Regions from separate parts of the Streptomyces sp. NPDC001492 genome, predicted to be linked through region 1. Evidence: riboswitches for the same ligand, from Rfam matches in the RefSeq annotation. Region 1 holds a riboswitch; the other holds the start of a gene.
The links. Region 1 has a riboswitch for glycine ahead of gcvT (glycine cleavage system aminomethyltransferase GcvT). Riboswitches for the same ligand answer to the same signal wherever they lie in the genome.
Positions count from the first base shown of each region.

Region 2: it holds a riboswitch for glycine, as region 1 does, so the genes downstream of both, gcvP (aminomethyl-transferring glycine dehydrogenase) here and gcvT (glycine cleavage system aminomethyltransferase GcvT) in region 1, are expected to answer to the same signal.

Region 1 covers NZ_JBSFHW010000040.1:89,563-100,357, reverse strand. Annotated here, with positions in the region: partial or broken gene ACWC1K_RS38005 (L-serine ammonia-lyase) at 1-949, opposite strand, end outside; gene glyA (serine hydroxymethyltransferase) at 1,006-2,271, opposite strand; gene gcvH (glycine cleavage system protein GcvH) at 2,286-2,663, opposite strand; gene gcvT (glycine cleavage system aminomethyltransferase GcvT) at 2,793-3,911, opposite strand; glycine riboswitch at 3,955-4,055, opposite strand; glycine riboswitch at 4,056-4,160, opposite strand; gene ACWC1K_RS37985 (AAA family ATPase) at 4,333-5,037, shown strand; gene ACWC1K_RS37980 (enhanced serine sensitivity protein SseB) at 5,120-5,914, shown strand; gene ACWC1K_RS37975 (enhanced serine sensitivity protein SseB C-terminal domain-containing protein) at 6,007-6,801, shown strand; gene ACWC1K_RS37970 (hypothetical protein) at 7,001-7,513, opposite strand; gene ACWC1K_RS37965 (hypothetical protein) at 8,073-8,261, opposite strand; gene ACWC1K_RS37960 (ABC transporter permease) at 8,745-9,746, shown strand; gene ACWC1K_RS37955 (ABC transporter substrate-binding protein) at 9,839-10,795, shown strand, end outside.
Region 2 covers NZ_JBSFHW010000023.1:7,260-18,054, reverse strand. Annotated here, with positions in the region: gene ACWC1K_RS27300 (hypothetical protein) at 1-213, shown strand, start outside; gene ACWC1K_RS27295 (amino acid transporter) at 460-2,409, shown strand; gene ACWC1K_RS27290 (TOBE domain-containing protein) at 2,657-3,052, shown strand; gene ACWC1K_RS27285 (TOBE domain-containing protein) at 3,216-3,635, shown strand; gene gcvP (aminomethyl-transferring glycine dehydrogenase) at 3,683-6,568, opposite strand; glycine riboswitch at 6,745-6,840, opposite strand; gene ACWC1K_RS27275 (PRC-barrel domain-containing protein) at 6,954-7,331, shown strand; gene ACWC1K_RS27270 (hypothetical protein) at 7,376-7,642, shown strand; gene ACWC1K_RS27265 (DNA polymerase IV) at 7,732-9,096, opposite strand; gene ACWC1K_RS27260 (MerR family transcriptional regulator) at 9,175-9,858, opposite strand; gene ACWC1K_RS27255 (bifunctional nuclease family protein) at 10,119-10,592, opposite strand; gene ftsR (transcriptional regulator FtsR) at 10,678-10,795, opposite strand, start outside.

The DNA.
Region 1 (10,795 bases):
GGAAGCGGACGACTCCGTCCTCGTCGGCGCCCGGCACGAAGTTGATGTAGTAGTGCAGGACCGCCGGGATGATGCCCGCGGCGCCGTTCGTCGGGGCGGTCACCACGCGGCCGCCCGCCGCGTTCTCCTCGTTCACCGCCATCGCGTAGAGCGTGATCCACTCCATGGCGTGCGCCAACGGGTCGCCCTCGGCGCGGAGTTGGCGCGCGGAGAGCGCGGCCCGGCGCCGCACCTTCAGACCGCCGGGCAGGATGCCCTCACGGGACATGCCACGGGATACGCACGCCTGCATGACCCGCCAGATGTCGAGGAGCCCCGAGCGGACCTCGTCCTCGGTGCGCCAGGCCCGCTCGTTCTCCAGCATCAGGGCGGAGATGGAAAGGCCCGTCTCCTTCGTCAGGCGCAGCAGCTCGTCGCCCGTGCGGAAGGGGTACTTCAGCACCGTGTCGTCCAGCTTGATGCGGTCCTGGCCGACCGCGTCCTCGTCGACGACGAAGCCGCCGCCCACCGAGTAGTACGTCTTCGACAGCAGCTCCGTGCCCGAGGCGTCGAACGCCCACAGGGTCATGCCGTTCGCGTGGTACGGGAGGGCCTTGCGGCGGTGCAGTTTCAGGTCGTCGTCGAAGGAGAACGGGATCTCGTGCTCGTCGAGGAGCCGGATCCGGCCGGACGACTTGATCGCCGCCACCCTCTCGTCCGCCGTCTCCACGTCCACCGTCCGCGGCGAGGCGCCCTCCAGGCCGAGCAGCACCGCCTTGGGGGTGCCGTGGCCGTGGCCGGTCGCGCCGAGGGAGCCGTACAGCTCGGCACGGACGGACGCGACGGAGCCCAGCAGCTCCTCGCCCCGCAGACGTCGCGCGAACATGCGGGCCGCGCGCATCGGTCCCACCGTGTGGGAGCTCGACGGGCCTATGCCGATCGAGAACAGGTCGAAGACCGAGATGGCCACGGGAACTCCTCCGAAAAGGGTGGGGGCACACGTCGTCGGGTGCCCCCACCGGGGAACTACTTGTTCAGACCGGGGTACAGCGGATGCTTGTCGGCAAGCGCCTTGACCCGGGCCTTGAGCGCCTCGACGTCGTACGACGGCTTCAGCGCCTCGGCGATGACGTCCGCGACCTCGGCGAAGTCCTCCGCGGTGAAGCCGCGGGTGGCCAGCGCCGGGGTGCCGATCCGCAGCCCCGAGGTGACCATCGGCGGGCGCGGGTCGTTCGGGACGGCGTTGCGGTTGACCGTGATGCCGACCTCGTGCAGCCGGTCCTCGGCCTGCTGCCCGTCCAGCGCGGACTCGCGCAGGTCGACCAGGATCAGGTGCACATCCGTGCCGCCGGACAGCACGTTCACCCCGGCCTCGCGGGCATCCGCCGCCGTCAGCCGCTCGGCCAGGATGCGCGCACCCTCCACCGTACGCCGCTGCCGCTCCTTGAAGTCCTCGCTCGCGGCGACCTTGAAGGAGACCGCCTTCGCCGCGATCACATGCTCCAGCGGGCCGCCCTGGAAGCCCGGGAAGACCGAGGAGTTCAGCTTCTTCGCGAAGTCCTGCTTCGCGAGGATGATGCCGCCTCGCGGGCCGCCCAGCGTCTTGTGCGTGGTGGAGGTCACGACATCGGCGTACGGCACCGGGTTGGGGTGCAGCCCGGCCGCGACCAGGCCCGCGAAGTGCGCCATGTCGACCCACAGGTACGCCTCGACCTCGTCGGCGATCCGGCGGAACTCGGCGAAGTCCAGCTGCCGCGGATACGCCGACCAGCCCGCGATGATCACCTTCGGGCGGTGCTCCTTGGCCAGCTTCTCCAGCTCGGCCATGTCGACCAGCCCCGTCGCCGGGTCCACGTGGTAGGCGACCACGTTGAACTGCTTGCCGGAGAAGTTCAGCCGCATCCCGTGGGTGAGGTGGCCGCCGTGTGCCAGGTCCAGGCCCAGGATGGTGTCGCCGGGCTGGGCCAGCGCGAACAGCGCGGCCTGGTTGGCGGAGGCACCCGAGTGCGGCTGCACGTTGGCGTACTCGGCGCCGAACAGCTCCTTGACCCGGTCGATGGCGATCTGCTCGGCGACGTCCACGTGCTCGCAGCCGCCGTAGTAGCGCCGGCCCGGATATCCCTCGGCGTACTTGTTGGTCAGGACCGAGCCCTGGGCCTCCATCACCGCCAGCGGCGCGAAGTTCTCCGAGGCGATCATCTCGAGCGTCGACTGCTGGCGGTGCAGCTCGGCGTCGACCGCGGCGGCGATGTCCGGGTCGAGCTCGTGCAGGGGCGTGTTCAGTACGGACATGCGTCTACGGCTCCTCAGCCGGCGTTCTGGGCGGTGTACTCGTCGGCGGAGAGCAGATCGGCCGGCTCCTCCGTGACGCGGACCTTGAAGAGCCAACCGCCCTCGAAGGGGGCCGAGTTGACCAGGGACGGGTCGTTCACCACGTCCTCGTTGATCTCGGTGACCTCACCGGTGACGGGGGAGTACAGATCGCTGACCGACTTGGTCGACTCCAGCTCGCCGCAGGTCTCGCCCGCGGTCACGGCGGAGCCCACCTCGGGAAGCTGGGCGTAGACGACATCGCCGAGCGCGTTGGCCGCGAACTCCGTGATGCCGACCGTCGAGACACCGTCCTCGGCGGCCGACAGCCACTCGTGCTCCTTGCTGTAACGCAGCTGCTGGGGGTTGCTCATGGCCTGAATTCTCCTGTACGCGGTGGAGTGCTGATGAATCGGGGACTGCTGAAAACGCGTGTGAGCAGCGAAAATGTGCGCGGGGTCACGTCCGGGGACGGCGCCCCCTCGCCCAGTCTCGGTCAGTGTCTACTTCTGGCGCTTGTAGAACGGCAGCGCCACGACCTCGTACGGCTCGTGGCTGCCCCGGATGTCCACGCCGACACCCTCGGTGCCGGGCGCCGCATGCGCCGCGTCGACGTACGCCATCGCGATCGGCTTGCCCAGCGTGGGGGAGGGGGCACCGGAGGTGACCTCACCGATCACCTCGCCGCCCGCGACGACGGCGTACCCGGCGCGCGGGACCCGACGGCCCTCGGCGACCAGGCCGACGAGGACGCGCGGCGGGTTCTCCGCAGCCCTGGCGGCCGCTTCCTGGAGCGCCTCGCGCCCCACGAAGTCGCCCTCCTTCTCGAACTTCACCACCCGGCCGAGCCCGGCGTCGAACGGCGTGAGCGAGGTGGACAGTTCGTGCCCGTACAGCGGCATGCCCGCCTCCAGGCGCAGGGTGTCGCGGCAGGACAGCCCGCAGGGCACCAGCCCGAGGGGCGCTCCCGCCTCGGTCAGCGCCTGCCACAGCTTCTCCGCGTCACCGGGGGCGACGAAGAGCTCGAAGCCGTCCTCGCCGGTGTAGCCGGTGCGGGCGATGAGGGCGGGGACGCCGGCGACGGTGCCGGGCAGGCCGGCGTAGTACTTGAGGCCGTCGAGGTCGGCGTCGGTGAGCGACTTCAGGATGCCGGGGGACTCGGGGCCCTGCACGGCGATCAGCGCGTAGTTGTCCCGGTCGTCGCGCACCTCGGCGTCGAAGCCGGCCGAACGCTCCACCAGCGCGTCCAGCACCACCTGGGCGTTGGAGGCGTTGGCGACGACCATGTATTCGGTCTCGCCGAGCCGGTAGACGATCAGGTCGTCCAGGATGCCGCCGTCGGCCCGGCAGATCATGGTGTAGCGGGCGCGGCCGACGCCGACGGAGGCGATGTTGCCGACCAGGGCGAAGTTCAGGAGCTGGGCGGCCTGCGGGCCGGTGACGGTGATCTCGCCCATGTGGGAGAGGTCGAAGAGCCCGGCCTTCGTGCGTACGGCGAGGTGCTCGTCGCGCTCGGAGCCGTAGCGCAGGGGCATGTCCCAGCCGGCGAAGTCGGTCATCGTCGCACCGAGCGAGCGATGCAGGGCATCGAGCGCGGTGTGACGGGGTGCGGTGCTGCTCATCGGACGGTCGTCTCCCAGGGCGAATGCAGACGGGCGAGGTCGTTCCTCCCCATCTGTCATCGGAACCTGAGAGGTTCGCCATGAAGTCATGGCTTGCACCTTGGGTGGGACCACCGGATCCGGTGGCCCGCTTTTCAGATGTGCCTCGCCCGCGCGGTAACGGGGCCTGAGAGATTCAAGGGAGGGACTTGCTCCTTCGGCGCCCCAGCGACACAGACGTACTGCCGGGGACTCTCCCGCGCGGATTCAAGCGGCCGGTATGCAGTTGGCGCGCACATCATTGCACGCCTCGTCCGTCTGCGGCAGGGCCCCATCTTGTAACTGGGCTGTGGCCGGAACCGAACGGAACCGCGAGAGATCGTGCATTACCTTCTCTTTACATTAGATGGGGAGAACCTTTCCTGACCCCGCAGGGAGGACGATCACGGTGAACAGGACCACGGTGTACGCCACGACTTCGGCCGTCGCGCTGCCCGAGCAGCCCGTGGCGCCGGCCGGGGACGCACGCGGCCCCCACGCTCGGCTGCGCTCGCGCGGGGGGACCCGCACGGCACCCGTGGTCCGCGACCTGCGCGACCGCTCGGGGCACAGCCCGCACGCCCTGCTCTTCGGCCCCCGTGACCTCGTGGTGGTCACCGGCCTGCCCGGCAGCGGCAAGTCCACGCTGATGGAGCGCGCGGTCCGCGGCCTCCGCATCGACTCCCAGGACGCCCGCGACCGCTGGGAGGCCCGCACGCCCCGCTTCCTGCCCTACGGGGTCTACCGCCCCCTCGTCCGCCTCGCCCACTACGCCGGACTGCGCCGCGCCCTGCGCAGCGGCGAAGGGGTCGTGGTGCACGACTGCGGTACGCAGGCCTGGGTGCGCGGCTGGCTGGCGCGCGAGGCCCGCCGCCGCGGCGGCACCCTTCATCTGCTGCTGCTCGACGTCACGCCCGGCACGGCCCTGGACGGCCAGCGCGAGCGCGGCCGCGGCGTCTCGCGCTACGCCTTCCTGCGCCACCGCACGGCAGCGGCCCGGCTGATCCGCGCGGTGGAGCGGGGGGACCTGCCCGAGGGCGTCGGCTCGGCGGTGCTGCTGGACCGGGACGCGGCGGACGTGCTGCGCAGAATCGGTTTCGCGGGCTGACGCACGGACCACCCCCTTTGTCCGCCCCACCCGCTAGCCTTTCCAGCCACAGCAGTGGTTCTCAGCAGGCGGTCGGACACAGATGGACTTCGCAGCGGATCTCCCCGCGGACTTTCCCATGCAGGCGCACCCCCATCCGCACGGCGGATGGCCCGGCAACGAGCTGGAGGAGGTGCTGTCGGCCTCCCTCGGCATACCCTCGGCCGGCGGCCGGATCCTCGAGGTGCTCGGCCGCAGCTTCCTCTGGGTGCCGCTGCCGAACGGCGGTGACCTGAACAGCGGCCCCCTCGACCTGCCCACGCTGGAGATCGAGGGCCAGGCCTTTGTGCCGGTCTTCAGCTCCGAGGAGCAGTTCCGGCAGGTCGTCGGCTCCCACATGGCGTACACGATCGCCCCGGCCGTCGACTTCGCCCGCGGACTGCCCCCGCAGGTCGGTCTCGCCGTGAACCCGGACGGCGTGATCGGCATTCCGCTCCCGCCGGCCGCCGTCGCCGAACTCTGCCGCGTGGGCCGCACCCCGCTGGACGGCCCCGCCTCCGGCGGCCGGGTCAAGCTCTTCGAGCCGGACTGGCAGGACGACCCGATCGACTTCCTCGCCGCGGCCTCCGCCGAGTTCGCCGAGACGGGCGTGGTCGTCACGGCCCGCCGCTGCCTCGCCGCCGTCGAGACGGCGGACCCGGTGATGTTCGTGGGCGTCGAACTCTCCCAGCGGGAGGGTGACATCAGAGCCCTCCCCCTGGAGGCCCTGAGCCGCGCCATCACCAGGATCCCCACCCAGTGGCCGGTCAACCTGGTCCTCCTGGACGTGACGGACGACCCGGTGGCGATGTGGATGCGCGAACAGGTGCGCCCCTTCTACACGAGGGATCACCTGTAAGTGCTGCCAGGGGGAACGGACCACCAAATCCCGAGCTCCCGGGCGCTTAAGCTGTTGGCATACGCGGGGCAACCACCAGAAGGGGCACACACGTGAGCGCCAGCACCACGACCGGGACGGTCGAGAACATGCTGCGCCAGGTGACGCCAGGGCGCTACGACGCCTACGAGGCACTCCTCCGCGCACTCGCGACCCCCGGCTCCGGCCAGGTCTGGATGCTCCTGTGGCACGGCCAGGCGGGCTCCCCGGACGCCCAGTACGGAAACATGGAGGTCGACGGCTACGGCTACGCCCCGTGCGTCACCTCCGCCCAGGAACTCTCGGCCAGCGGCTGGAACAGGTCGTACGAGGTGGTCGACGGCCTTGACGTCGCCCGGACCCTGTACCCCGACCACTTCGGCCTCTGGCTCAACCCGCACGCCCCGGGCGGCGGCGTGGGCATTCCCTGGCTGGACCTCCGCCGTATCGCCACCGGTCTGGAGCGCCAGGCGGCCGGACCGCTGCGGATGTCGGAACCCACGATCGAGATCCCGCAGTTCTACGCCCTGCTCGCGCAGAACGCGCACCGCACCCCGGCCGTCCGCTCGCTGCGCCGCGCCTGGGTGCAGCCGGCGCTCGGGGCGCCGTACCTCGCCATCGGGCTCGACGTGTACGACACCAGCCCGCCCGCGGTGGACTCGGTGCGGGCGATGATGCAGCAGTCCATCGGCGCCGTCCCGGACGGACTGCCGGTGTCGACGGTGGCGATGTCGGACGAGTACGACCCCGTGGCGCTGTGGATGCGCGCGAGCGCCCGCCCCTTCTACGACCGCGAGGCCCACGCGGCCGCTCCGGCCCAGGCTCCGGCGGGCGGGTACGGCTACCCGCCGGTGCGGGGCGGATACTGAGCACGAGAGCAAAGGAAACGGGACCCCGCACCGGTGCGGGGTCCCGTTCTCACGCGTTGTGCCTTGCTTCGGCGCGCTCTCGCGCATCCACAGGTTCTGGCAACGGGTGGTCGGCCCGTTGCAGCCTTTCACCAGTACCACCAATGCGATGGTGCCGGGGTTGCGCCGTCACGCGTGGCACGGCGCTGTGCTGGGGGGTTCAGGAAGAGGTTTCCCAGTACCGCCAGCCGACTTCCTTGACGGGAAGGATGGCGGTCCCGCTGTCCAGGACCTGCTGCGTGCAGTCGGGCCTGTCGCGGGTCTTCTGCCAGTCGACGCTGTATCCCCACGTGCCGTACCACGCGTGCCCGTATTTGTTCGACGAGATGTTGTGCGAGTAGGTGTGCCCGACGGTCACGGCGACGGATTTGGTGATGGTGCTGTTTACGGAAACCTTGGCGGAGGCGATGACGTCAGAGACGGACACCTCGGCCCCTGCGGAAATGCTGGCCGACAGGGTCCCCGCCTTGGTCACGCTCACGGAGATGGTGCCGCCCTTGCCGTCCTTGAACTTGTTCGCACTGCCGATGAAGTGCGTGTGGTGCGCGGTGATGCCGACAGCGACGTCCGGCGGGCACCCCCGGGGGGCAGCCATAGCTGTTCCCGTCCCGACGATGGCTGTGAGTGCAACGGTGGATGAAAGTGCTGTTGCCAGACCAACTACCTTGCGCATTGCCGCTCTTTCTCTCATGGCACCCCCGTTGGGCGCAGTGGAAACCTAGAGGCAGAACCGTGCGCATGACAAGGCGTGCCGGCGAAATTTGAGGTTCTCCTGAGGTAAATTCCCCCCCTTCCTGCCGGTAGGGAGAATTCAGGGAATTGATACGGGAGCATCAACAGGCCGTAGCCGGTAGCGGTAAGAGAATCAGTCGGTATCGGTAAAAGAATCGGCAAACACGCGGCACTTTCAGTCGTGGCCCCTGATCGGGTGACAGGCGGGGCCTCGACGTATTCGCCTGATGCCCGGTTCGTGATGATCTGCCAGTGCCCGCGAGACCCACGCGGTGTACGCGCCGGCAGCCGAAGTCCCTTCCCTGGAAAGACATCCCGCTTCAGGGACGTACCCGGGGCATCGGCGAATCGGACGTCACGCGACTGCGCCGAAGCCCTGCTCGCATGCCCCGGGCGGCGGTGCCCGGACAGCGAGAACGGGACCCCGCCCGCGGTGCGGAGTCCCGTTCCTGTGCTTCATGCGCCGTCACGGCGACTGTCGATGGGCAGTCGCGCGGACGCTATACGTCCTCGCGCTTCCAGACGACCCGCGTCTTGGCGCAGTCGGGAACGCTCCACCCGTACTTGGCCACCGTCTGCTTCCGGGCCAGGTGGTGCAGCCGGATGCGCTGGTGCTGCGCCGCACCGCTCGCGGTGAACCTCCTGCGTGTGGTCGGATTCCCCGTTCTTTTGCGCCCGACCAACTGCACAAAAGGTGCATCACGCCCTGAGCGCGTCGGATCAACGATGAGGAGCGCAGGTCTCAACATCCGTGTGCTGCCATGGCATTGGGGAAGGGAGAGCCCCACCGCCTCAAGGCACGCTCATTTCCTCTCGTTTGCAGGAGTCAACGCGCGAGCAACTCGCAGTGAATGTCCCGACTTGCGCCTCGGGCAGTTGTTGACCAAAGACCCAAAACCGACAAGCCATCTCCATGCTGTGATTCAGGTCACGCGGATCGCGCTTCAGTCAGTTCGCGTACCGTCGGCGCTACTCGCTGTCCGCATAACGGGAAACCGCAGCCTGCATCACGGTTGCGCATCCATTCGCCGTCAAGGCTGGCACCTGATTGCGCAAGCGTTGAAGACTCCCCCTTCAAGGGGTACGCCCCTGTGTGCAAACGGATTGATTGGCGCCGCTACCAGCGGCAAGTGTGGGCCGGCCACCGCCGGTTGAGAGGGGTCCCTGTCCAGATGACGGCGCCACTGCATGACATGGCCGCGGAAGCGGACCCGACTGCGTCTGCCGATCCCGTGGAGGCGGGAGCCGGGAAGATCGAGGGCCGGTCGCTGAAGCAGATCGCCTGGAGGCGCCTGAAGCAGGACAAGCTGGCTCTGGCGGGCGGTGTGACGGTCCTCCTCCTTGTGCTCGTCGCCGTCTTTGCCCCGCTGATCGTCTCCCTGCTGGGCCACCCCCCGAACGAGTTCCACCAGGACAAGCTGGACCCCCTGACCAACCTCCCGCAGGGCGCCTGGGGCGGTGTGAGCGGCGACTTCCTGTTCGGCGTCGAGCCCAACAAGGGGCGTGATGTCTTCAGCCGCATCGTCTACGGCGCTCGCATCTCGCTCCTCGTGGCCTTCCTCGCCGCCGTGGTGGCGACGGTGCTGGGCACCCTGTTCGGTATCGTCGCCGGCTACTTCGGCGGTTGGGTCGACTCGCTGATCAGCCGCATCATGGACGTGTTCCTGTCCTTCCCGCAGCTGCTGTTCATCATCTCCCTCGTCTCGGTGCTGCCCGACGATCTGCTGGGCCTGACCGGCACGGGCGTGCGGGTTGCCGTACTCGTCCTGGTCATCGGCTTCTTCGGCTGGCCGTACGTGGGCCGTATCGTCCGTGGGCAGACACTCAGCCTCAGGGAGCGCGAGTACGTCGAGGCCGCGCGAAGCCTGGGCGGCGGCAGCCGGCACATCCTGTTCAAGGAACTGCTGCCCAATCTGGTCGCGCCGATCCTGGTCTATGCGACCCTGATGATCCCCACCAACATCCTCACGGAGGCGGCCCTCAGCTTCCTCGGCGCGGGTGTCCGGCCGCCGACCGCGTCCTGGGGAGGCATGCTGCGCGACGCGCTGCAGACCTACGAGCACGACCCGATGTTCATGGTCTTCCCGGGCGTCACGATCTTCATCACCGTCCTGGCCTTCAACCTCTTCGGTGACGGCCTGCGCGACGCGCTGGATCCCAAGGGAACGCGCTGATCCACGATCTGCCCCTGCCGCATCGTCAGGTGGCTCTTCTCCATGGTTCTTCGGCCGAGGCCGGGACCGCGAATCTCGGAGGTTACGAGAAAATGCCCACAGGTTTCCCGAAGCGGCGGCTCGCTGCTGGCGCGGCCCTCGTTGTCGCGGCGCTGGTGAGCACCACTGCGTGCGGCGGCGGCAGCGACAATGACAGCAAGGACAAGGGAGCCGGCTACAACGCCGCTCTGAACAAGGTCGTCAACGCGTCCACCAAGAAGGGCGGGACGCTGAAGTTCATCGGCAAGCAGGACTTCGACTCCCTCGACCCGCAGCGCCAGTACTACGGCATGAGCTGGGACTTCTCGCGGTACTACGCCCGCACCCTGGTCACCTACGACACCAAGCCGGGCGCGGCGTCCAACAAGCTGGTCGGCGACCTCGCCACCGGCCCCGGGCAGGTGTCGAGCGACGGCAAGACCTACACCTACAAGCTGCGTTCCGGACTGACCTGGGAGGACGGCTCCAAGCTGACCTCCAAGGACATCAAGTACGGCATCGAGCGCGCCTGGGCGACCGACGTCATCACCGGCGGTCCCGGCTATCTGAAGAACACGCTCGACCCCAAGGGCGAGTACAAGGGTCCGTACAAGGACACGTCCAAGGACAAGCTGGGCCTGAAGGCGATCTCGACGCCCGACGACCAGACCATCGTCTTCCACCTGCCCAAGCCCAACGGTGACTTCGAGCAGTTCCTCGCCATGCCCTGCGGCGCGCCGGTGAAGGCGAGCAAGGACACGGGGGCCAAGTACACCCAGCACCCGTTCTCCTCCGGCCCGTACAAGATCCAGTCGTACAACCCGGGCAAGAGCACGGTCCTGGTCCGCAACACCGCCTGGAACAAGGCCTCCGACCCGATCCGTCCGGCCCTCCCGGACAAGATCACGGTGACGGTCTCCGCCAACCTGGAGGAGAACGACAAGAAGCTGATGGAGGGCGACTACGACATCGACGTCAACGGCACGGGCATGACCCAGTCGGGCCGTGTCACCGCTGTCGAGGACCACCGC
Region 2 (10,795 bases), on a different contig from region 1:
GCCGACGCCCGCGACCGCCTCACGCAGCACACCGGCCAAAGGGCCCCGGCCGAATCCACCGACCTGGTCTACCGCGAGCTGCGCCGCGACGTCATCGCCTTCCAGGCGGTGGAGCTGCAGCGCCTGTACGACGCACACGTCATCAGCGACACGACCCGCAGGCGGCTGCAGCGGTCGTTGGACCTGGAGGAGGCCCGCCTGACGGACATCTGAGCCATGACGCTGGGTGTCCGGTCCTGATCGTCGAACCCCAACCCCCGGACAGCCCAAACCACCGCAAACCTCCCCAGAAGCTGCCTTCCTGGGCCCCGCTTGAGCCGAGCAGCGAGTCTTAACGGAAGATTGACGCCGTCGCCCCCCTCATCCGTGGGCCCTTGCGTCACTCTCCGCTTACGCTGGTGCCGCCGTCCGCGTGATGGCCGGAATCCACACGCTGAGCCGCACCTCAGGAGCACGCCGATGGCCACGACCGAGCACCCGCCTCCCAGTCGCCTGCGCGCCTGGATGCTGGAGGGCCTGTCCGACATGGGCAAGGGCATCCAGCAGGCGCCGCACGCCCAGCCGGAGCCCCCGCACCAGGGGCAGCGCTGGTACCGCGTGATGTGCCTGACCGGCGTCGACTACTTCTCGACACTCGGCTACCAGCCCGGCATCGCGGCGCTGGCGGCCGGCCTCCTGTCGCCGGTGGCGACCATCGTCCTGGTGATCGTGACGCTCGCCGGTGCCCTGCCGGTCTACCGCCGAGTGGCCGAGGAGAGCCCGCACGGCGAAGGCTCGATCGCGATGCTTGAGCGGCTGCTGTCGTTCTGGAAGGGCAAGCTGTTCGTCCTGACCCTGCTCGGCTTCGCCGCCACCGACTTCCTGATCACCATCACCCTCTCGGCGGCTGACGCCTCGACCCACCTCGTCGAGAACCCTCACCTCACCAGCACCCTGCACGACAAGCAGATGCTGATCACGCTCATCCTGGTCGCCCTGCTCGGCGCGGTCTTCCTCAAGGGCTTCCTGGAGGCGATCGGCGTCGCGGTGGCACTGGTGGTGGTCTACCTCGGCCTCAACGTCGTCGTCGTGGCCGTGGGCATGTACCACGTGATCACCGCGGGCCATCTGGTCACCGACTGGACCAGCGCCCTGACCACGGAACACGGCAACATCTTCGCCATGATCGGCGTCTCGCTGCTGGTCTTCCCCAAGCTGGCGCTCGGCCTCTCCGGCTTCGAGACCGGCGTCGCGGTCATGCCGCACGTCCAGGGCGACCCGGGCGACACCGAGGAGAACCCGCGGGGCCGCATCCGCGACACCAAGAAGCTCCTCACGGCCGCCGCGCTGATCATGAGTGTGTTCCTGATCGCGACGAGCTTCATCACGACCGTGCTGATCCCGGAGAAGGAGTTCAAGTCCGGCGGCCAGGCCAACGGACGCGCCCTCGCCTATCTCTCGCACGAATACCTGGGCAACGCCTTCGGCACGGTCTACGACATCTCGACCATCGCGATCCTCTGGTTCGCCGGCGCCTCCGCCATGGCCGGCCTGCTCAACCTGATGCCCCGCTATCTGCCCCGCTACGGCATGGCGCCGCACTGGGCCCGCGCCGTGCGCCCCATGGTGATCGTCTTCACCCTGATCGGCTTCCTGGTCACCTGGATCTTCGACGCCGATGTCGACGCCCAGGGCGGCGCCTACGCCACCGGCGTCCTGGTCCTGATGTCCTCGGCCGCGATCGCGGTGACCATCGCCGCCCGCCGCGCCCAGCAGCGAGGCTGGACCATCGGCTTCGGAGTCGTCTCCGCGGTCCTCCTCTACGTCACCGTGGCCAACGTCATCGAGCGCCCGGACGGCGTCAAGATCGGTGCCTGCTTCATCGCCGGCATCATCCTGGTCTCGCTGCTGTCCCGGCTGGCCCGCGCCTTCGAACTGCGCGTCACCAGCGTGACGCTGGACGACATGGCGCAACGTTTCATCCGGGACATGGCCAGCCGCAAGATCCGCTTCATCGCCAACGAGCCCGACCGGCGCGACAAGGCCGAGTACCGCGACAAGATCGAGCAGATCCGGAACGACAACGACATCCCTGGCGAGGACTTCGTCTTCGTCGAGGTCACGGTCCTGGACCCCTCGGAGTTCGAGGCCGGCCTGACGGTTCGCGGCGAGGTCCTCCACAACCGCTACCGGGTGCTGACCCTGGAGTCCTCCTCCATCCCGAACGCGCTGGCGGCCCTGCTCCTGCACGTCCGCGACACCACCGGGTGCACCCCGCACATCTACTTCGAGTGGACCGAGGGCAACCCCTTCGCCAACTTCCTGCGCTTCTTCCTCTTCGGCCAGGGCGAGGTCGCCCCGGTCACCCGAGAGGTCCTCCGCGAGGCAGAACCGGACCGCGCCCGCAGGCCCCGCGTCCACACGGGCTGACACGGGTCTGTGCCCCTCCCCTGAAGGACGGCCGGGCAACTCCGCGCGACCGCGCCACGGAGGCGCCCCGAAGGGGCGCGGGGAACTGCGCGACCGGCCACGACGACGCCGCAGACGATCAACAGCAGCTCGAGGCACCCCGCGGCGCAGCCGCATACCGGCATCGACGGGCAGGGGCCCGCACCCCCCGAATCCCCGTCACCCACCCTCGTCCACCAGGCCCCGTTCCGCGCCCTATCGTGACCGCATGCAGAGCTACACCATCGGCCAGGCCGCACGACTGCTCGGCGTGAGCCCGGACACCGCACGCCGTTGGGCCGACGCCGGCCGGGTGGCGACCCATCGCGACGAGGGCGGCCGACGGCTCATCGACGGCCGGGACCTGGCGGCCTTCTCCGTCGAACTCGCCAAGGCGGCCAGCACCGAGGAGGAGACCTCCTACACGTCGGTCCGCAACGCCTTCCCCGGCATCGTCACCGCGATCAAGCTCGGCGACGTGGCGGCCCAGGTCGAGATCCAGGCCGGCCCGCACCGCCTGGTCTCACTGCTGACCCGCGAGGCCGTGGAGGAACTCGGCCTCGAAGTCGGCATGGAGGCGACGGCTCGCGTGAAGTCGACCAACGTACACATCGACCGCACCTGACCCACGAACAACTCCCCTGATCTGCGCACCGCAAGAGACCAGCGGCGAGGGTCAAGGCGACGCATAAACGCGCATACCCGACACAACACCCCATCGGGGCTACCGTGGGCCCGGGCACAAAGCCCCCAGTCCCCACCCCTGCGAGGCGTTCCGCATGAGCCCCATGAGCCTGAGCATCCGCAACCAGATCCCCGGCACGGTCACCGCCATCACCTCCGGCACGGTCATGGCCACCGTCAAGGTCCGCCTCACCGGCGGCCAGGACCTCACCGCGGCGATCACCCTCGAGTCCGCCGAGGAACTCGGCCTCGCCGCGGGCACCGCCGTACGCGCCCTGGTGAAGTCGACGGAGATCGCCCTGGCCACCGCCCCGGTCGAGGGCCTGTCCATCCGCAACCAGCTGCCCGGCACGGTGACCGGCGTGACCACCGGCGGCGCGATGGCCTCCGTGAAGGTCGCCGTCGACGGCGGCGAACTGACCTCCGCGATCACCAAGGACGCCGTCACGGACCTCGCCCTGACCACCGGCACACCCGTCGTGGCCCTGATCAAGTCGACGGAGATCTCTCTCGCGACGGCGTAACGGGAAAGGGCCCCGCCGAAGCGGGGCCCTCCTCCACGACCACTGCGTCAGTCGTCGTACGCGTCCAGCGGCGGGCACGAGCACACCAGGTTCCGGTCGCCGAAGGCCTGGTCGATCCGGCGCACCGGCGGCCAGTACTTGTCGGCGGCCGACACCCCGGCCGGGAAGACGGCCTCCTCACGCGAGTACGCGTGCTCCCACTCCCCACCGAGCGCGCCCGCGGTGTGCGGCGCACCCCGGAGCGGGTTGTCCTCGGCCGGCCACTCACCCGCCCCGACCTTCTCGATCTCCGCCCGGATGGCGATCATCGCCTCGCAGAACCGGTCCAGCTCGATCAGGTCCTCGGACTCGGTCGGCTCGATCATCAGCGTGCCGGCCACCGGGAACGACATGGTCGGCGCGTGGAAGCCGTAGTCGATCAGCCGCTTGGCGACGTCGTCGACGCTCACGCCCGTCGCCTTGGTCAGCGGCCGCAGGTCGATGATGCACTCGTGCGCGACCAGCCCGCCCGGACCGGTGTAGAGCACGGGGTAGTGCGGCTCCAGCCGCTTGGCGATGTAGTTGGCGCTCAGCACGGCCACCTGCGTGGCCCGCTTCAGCCCCTCGCCGCCCATGAGCCGCACGTACGCCCACGAGATCGGCAGGATGCCCGCGGAACCCCAGGGAGCCGCGGAGATCGGCCCGACACCCGTCGCCGGTCCCGCGGCCGGCTGCATCGGGTGGTTCGGCAGATACGGCGCCAGGTGCGCCCTCACGCCCACCGGCCCGACGCCCGGACCACCGCCGCCGTGCGGGATGCAGAAGGTCTTGTGCAGGTTCAGGTGCGAGACGTCACCGCCGAAGTGCCCCGGCTTGGCGAGCCCCACCAGGGCGTTGAGGTTGGCCCCGTCGACGTACACCTGCCCGCCGGCCTCGTGCACCTGCGCGCAGATGTCGGCGACATGCTCCTCGAACACACCGTGCGTCGAGGGGTACGTGATCATCAGCACCGCCAGCTCGTCACGGTACTGCTCGATCTTCGCCCGCAGGTCCTCGACGTCGATCTCGCCGTCCTCGGCGGTCTTCACGACGACCACCTTCATCCCGGCCATCACGGCGCTGGCGGCGTTCGTACCGTGCGCGGACGACGGAATCAGGCACACGGTGCGCTGCTCGTCCCCGTTGGCCCGGTGATATCCGCGTACGGCGAGCAGTCCGGCCAGCTCGCCCTGCGATCCGGCGTTGGGCTGCAGGGACACCTTGTCGTACCCGGTGACCTCGGCGAGCCGCTCCTCGAGCTCACGGATGAGGGTGAGGTAGCCCTGCGCCTGCTCGGCGGGCGCGAAGGGGTGCAGCTGCCCGAACTCGGGCCAGGTGACCGGCTCCATCTCGGTGGTCGCGTTGAGCTTCATGGTGCAGGAGCCCAGCGGGATCATGCCCCGGTCGAGCGCGTAGTCACGGTCGGCGAGCCGGCGCAGGTAGCGCAGCATCGCGGTCTCGGAGCGGTGCTGCTGGAAGACCGGGTGGGTAAGGTAGTCGTCGGTGCGCAGCAGTCCTGCGGGCAGGGAGTCCTCGGTCGTCGCGTCCAGCGCCTCGATGTCGCCCTCGACCCCGAACGCGGACCACACGGCGCCCAGTTGGGCTCGCGCGGTGGTCTCGTCGCAGGCGATCGACACGTGGTCGGCGTCGGCCAGGTGAAGGTTGACGCCGTTCTCCCGTGCGGCGGCCACCACCTCGGCGGCGCGGCCCGGCACTCGCACGGTGAGCGTGTCGAAGTAGGAGCCGTGCACGACCTCGACACCACCGGCCCGAAGCCCCGCGGCGAGGATCGTGGCGTACCGGTGGGTGCGCCGCGCGATCGCCTTGAGCCCCTCGGGGCCGTGGTACACGGCGTACATCCCCGCCATGACGGCGAGCAGCACCTGGGCCGTGCAGATGTTGCTGGTGGCCTTCTCCCGCCGGATGTGCTGCTCACGGGTCTGCAGCGCGAGCCGGTACGCCTTGTGCCCGTCCGCGTCCACGGACACGCCCACGAGCCGCCCGGGCAGGCTGCGTGCGAACTTCTCGTGGACCGCCATGTAACCCGCGTGCGGCCCGCCGAAGCCCATCGGCACACCGAAGCGCTGTGTGGTCCCCACCGCGATGTCCGCGCCGAGCTCCCCGGGCGACTTCAGCAGCGTCAGCGCCAGCAGATCGGCGGCGACGGTGACGAGCGCGCCGAGCTCGTGCGCCTGCTCGATGAGCGGCTTGAGGTCGCGTACGACGCCGGAGGCGCCGGGGTACTGGACGAGCACGCCGTTGATCTCACGCGCGGCGACCTCGGCCGGAATGCCGTCGCTGAGGTCGGCGACCACGACCTCCACGCCGGTCGGCTCGGCGCGGGTCTCGATCACGGCGATGGTCTGCGGCAACACGTCCGCGTCGACCAGGAACAGGCCCTTCTTGTTCCTGCCCATGCGCCGGGACAGCGCCATCGCCTCGGCGGCAGCCGTCCCCTCGTCGAGCAGGGAGGCTCCGGAGGTGGGCAGCCCGGTCAGATCGGCGACCATGGTCTGGAAATTGAGCAGGGCCTCGAGCCGCCCCTGCGAGATCTCGGGCTGGTAGGGCGTGTAGGCCGTGTACCAGGCGGGATTCTCCATCACATTGCGCAGGATGACGGGCGGGGTGAAGGTCCCGTAGTACCCGAGCCCGATCATGGAGTCGAGCACCTGGTTGCGGTCGGCGAGCGAGCGCAGCTCGGCCAGCACCTCGGCCTCGGTACGCGCACCCGGCAGTTCCAGCGCATCCGAGTTCTTGATCACATCCGGCACCGCGGCGGCGGTGAGCTCGTCCAGCGAGCCGTATCCGACGTGTGCGAGCATCTTGGCCCGCGCCTCATGATGGGGCCCTATGTGGCGCTGCTCGAACGGGATTCCCTGTTCGAGCTCGGAGAGCGGAATGCGATGGGCGGTCATTGCGGAGGCCTCCTGGTCAGACACGACCTTCGAGGGGCACCACGGCACGGGTACCCGGACGGCCTCCCCCTCTGTCATCTCAACCTGAGAGCTTCACCGGATCACCCGAGGGCGTCCGGCTTTCACCGTCGGTGAGAGCGGGAGCTGTCGACACCCGCCCTGCTTTCCAGAGTGACCTCGTCCGCGCGGTACGTGAGCCTGAGAGATTCCGGGGAGGATTTGCTCCTTCGGCGCCTCCGATGATGTCTGGAGGACTCTCCCGCACGGTGTCAGCAGCCGCTGTCAGCCTACCAGCGAGCACAACATCCGATCCTTCGAGTGGCCGCCATCACCAATGTGCTCTTTTGTAGTGCTTACGGATGAGTTGCGACCAAGTGGAGGGCCCGTGCAGACCGACATCGATCCGCGCAACCTGATCGGCCGCAAGGCGTTCGACCGCAACGGCACCAAGCTGGGCACCATCGACGAGGTCTACCTCGACGACGCGACCGGTGTGCCGGAGTGGGCCGCCATACGCACCGGCCTTTTCTCCCGGGACGCCTTCGTCCCCCTGGAACCAAGCGAACTGATCGAGGGCACCCTCCACGTCCCCTTCGACCGGTCCCTGATCAAGGACGCCCCCGACTTCGGGGTCGGCCGCCACCTCTCCCCCGAACAGGAGCTCCAGCTCTACCACCACTACGGTCTGGACATCCCCGCTCCTTCCCCCTTCCCGGACCACGACTTCGGCAAGCTGGCGGGCACGGAGGACGCGGACGCCTAGAGCCTGCCCATCGGCCCTGACACGCCCTCACCCCTGCTGCCGCAATGGTGGAAGGATCCCTGGCCACGTCGTCGTCGGTCACCTGCGGGCAGATCGGGCCGGACGGGGCGCCCGAAGGCGGCGGACACCTCGTCCGCGAACTCGGCGAGGCGCCGGGGCTCACCCCGCCCGCATACCGGCGCTCCGCGGCATGCACCGCAGCAGCGGCTGACGCCACGGCCTCCTCCGCCTTGCAGCTGCACGATCCCTCCCCCGCTCTCGACTTCGCTCAGGCGGGCCCCATGCCCCCTCGGGGCGGCGGCAAGGCGTAGTTCCCTGCGGCCGACCTGATCCAGACGACAGGCACCTGCCCACTCCTGCCACCGCGCCGGGCCCCCGCGCGGACCGGCACGCCCCCCGCTCAGGCGCCGACCCCGTGCACGGAGGCCCCGGGTCTCGCCGCCACCAGCGGCAACGGGTCCGCCGGCTCCAGCTCAGGGTCGTCGGTGCGAAACGTCCGGACCCGTCCCGGCCCCGAATCCGGCGTCTCGAAGCGCACGGTCACCCGCCCGAGCCCACTTCCCTGCACCCACCCGTGCCCGAACTCGGCATGCCGCACATCGTGCCCGGCGGGCCAGCGCCGCTCGACAGCCACCTGCTGCTCCTCGACGGGCTCCTCGTCCGTCTCGTCCGCCGCATGTTCCACGCCTTCCCCGGCGGCCTGCGCGAACAGGTCCTCCTGCGTGTAGTCGGCCAGCCCGCTGACCCCGACCCCCAGCAGCCGCACACCCCCCGTGGTGTCCACCGAATCCAGCAGCCGGGCGGCAGCCTCCCGCACCACCCCCGGATCGTCCGTGGGCCCGCGCAGCGTCTCGGAACGGGTCAGCGTCGAGAAGTCGTAGCGCCGCACCTTCAGCACGATGGTCCGCCCCGAAAGACCCGCACCCCGCAGCCGCCGCACACACCGGTCGGCCAGCCGCTGCACCTCCAGCCCCACCCTGACCCGGTCGTGGATGTCCACGTCGTACGTGTCCTCGACCGATACCGACTTGGCCTCCCGCTCGGCCACCACGGGCCGGTCGTCCTGCGCCAGCGCCATGGCGTACAACGCGTGCCCATGGGCCTTGCCCAGCAGCCGGACCAGCTCGTCCTCACCGGCCTCGGCGATCTCAGCGACCGTGGTGATGCCGGCCCGCCGCAGATGGTCCCCCGTGGCCGGCCCCACCCCGGGCAGCATCCGCACCGACATCGGTCCCAGCTTGGCCCGCTCGGTCCCGGGCTCGACCAGCACCAGCCCGTTCGGCTTGGCCTCCTCGGAGGCGATCTTCGCGAGCATCTTGCAGGCAGCAAGGCCCACGGACCCGGTCAGCCCCGTATCCGCCCGTATGTCCGCGCGCAGCTTCTCCCCCACCAGCCGCGCCGACGCCGCGTCCCAGGCCGCGTCCCCGGCCTCCAGATCCACGAAGGCCTCGTCCAGACTCAGCGGCTCCACCAGCGGCGACAGCGAGTGCAGCAGACCCATGACCTGCTCGCTGATCGACCGGTAGAACCCGAAGCGCGGCACCAGATACGCGGCGTTCGGTGCCAGCCGCCGCGCCTGCGCCATCGGCATCGCCGACCGCACCCCGAAGACCCGCGCCTCGTACGAAGCGGTGGCGACCACCCCGCGCGGCCCGAGCCCGCCCACGATCACGGCTTTCCCGCGCAGACTCGGCTTGGATGCCTGCTCCGCCGAGGCGTAGAAGGCATCCATGTCGAGATGCAGGATCGTGGGCGCGTTTCTCACATCTCCGATGCTGCCTTACGCCACTGACAATGCCGTCCCACGAGCGCCCAAGGGCCCTGAGAAGCCGCGTGGACGCGGTCAGACCGCCCGGTTGCGCCGTCGTGCGAGCTCGTCCGCCGGATTGTGCCCGACCAGGGTCTCACCCGTGTCGATCCGCTCGCCGTGCAGCTGCGACAGCGCACTGTCCACGTCCCGCCACACCACGCCGACGGCGATCCCGAAGATCCCTTGGCCGCCCTGGAGCAGCGCGTGGACCTCGTCGGGCGAGGTGCACTCGTAGACCGTGGCGCCGTCGCTCATCAGCGTCATGCGCTCCAGATCCCGGAAGCCACGCTCACGCAGGTGCACCACCGCGGTGCGGATGTTCTGCAGCGACACCCCGGTGTCCAGGAACCGCTTGACGATCTTCAGGACGACGACGTCCCGGAAGCTGTACAGCCGCTGCGTGCCCGACCCGTAGGCGGGCCGCACGCTCGGCTCGACGAGCCCGGTACGGGCCCAGTAGTCCAGTTGCCGATAGGTGATGCCGGCGGCCGCACAGGCCGTCGGACCGCGATAGCCGATCTGCTCGGACGCCATGGACGCCGCCCCTCCGCTGCTCGGCACGGCCGCCGGCCGCTGCGGAGCATGATCGGCCGCGCTGCCGGGATGGGGGTCCCCCCAACTCGAACGAAGTTGAGAGCCTGGGGGAGGGTACGGACCGCTCTCCCCGAGACTGCGTCCGGGGCCACCCCCAGCCGTACCGTCGCCGCTGCTTCTCACGCCGACCTCCGTCCTTGACCTGCCATCTCGACGGTAGGCAGTCACCAGGGGTGCGTCAACGATCGCCACACTCGGCACGCCGGGTGATAATCACCCTAAGAGTGGTTTCCCGCACCCCACCGCGGGGAAAGGCTAGCCGAATGCGCTCGGAGGAGACCGCAGGACGCTCTCACTGGCCGTTGGCACTTGCCGGCATATGAGCCGTGACCGCGGCGAAGCGGCCCGCTGCGGAATCCGGTTCCGCATGGGCCGACCACGCCTCACTGGCTGCTTGTCCCGAAGTCCTCCGGCGAGATCTGGTCGAGGAACTCGCGGAACTTCTCCACCTCGTCCTCCTGCTCATCCGGAATCGCGATGCCTGCGTCGTCCAGCACGCCGTCGCTGCCGTAGATCGGCGTTCCGGTGCGCAGGGCCAGCGCTATGGCGTCGGACGGACGGGCACTGACTTCGACTCCGCTGGCGAAGACCAGCTCCGCGTAGAAGACGCCCTCACGCAGATCCGTGATGCGTACTTCGGTCAGCTCCTGACCGACGGCCTCCAGCACGTCCTTGAACAGGTCGTGGGTCAGCGGTCGTGCGGGGGCCATGCCCTGCTGGGCGAAGGCAATGGCAGTCGCCTCCCCCGGCCCGATCCAGATGGGGAGGTAACGGTCGCCTCCCACTTCACGCAGGAGCACGATCGGTTGGTTGGAGGGCATTTCGACCCGGACACCTACGACATCGAGCTCGTTCACACAGCAACCCTAGGACCTGCCCGGGACGTTTGGGTAGTCGAGCCGAGAACGGGAGGCCGATCCGGCCTCCGCAGACCCGCCGGACTCAGGGCAGTCGCACACCGAGCGCGGTCTGCACGAGGGCGGCGTGCAGCTTCACCGTGAGCGCCGCCAGCTCCTTGGTACGCGCCTCGGCATGCGCCCTGGTCTGCGGATTGCGGTGG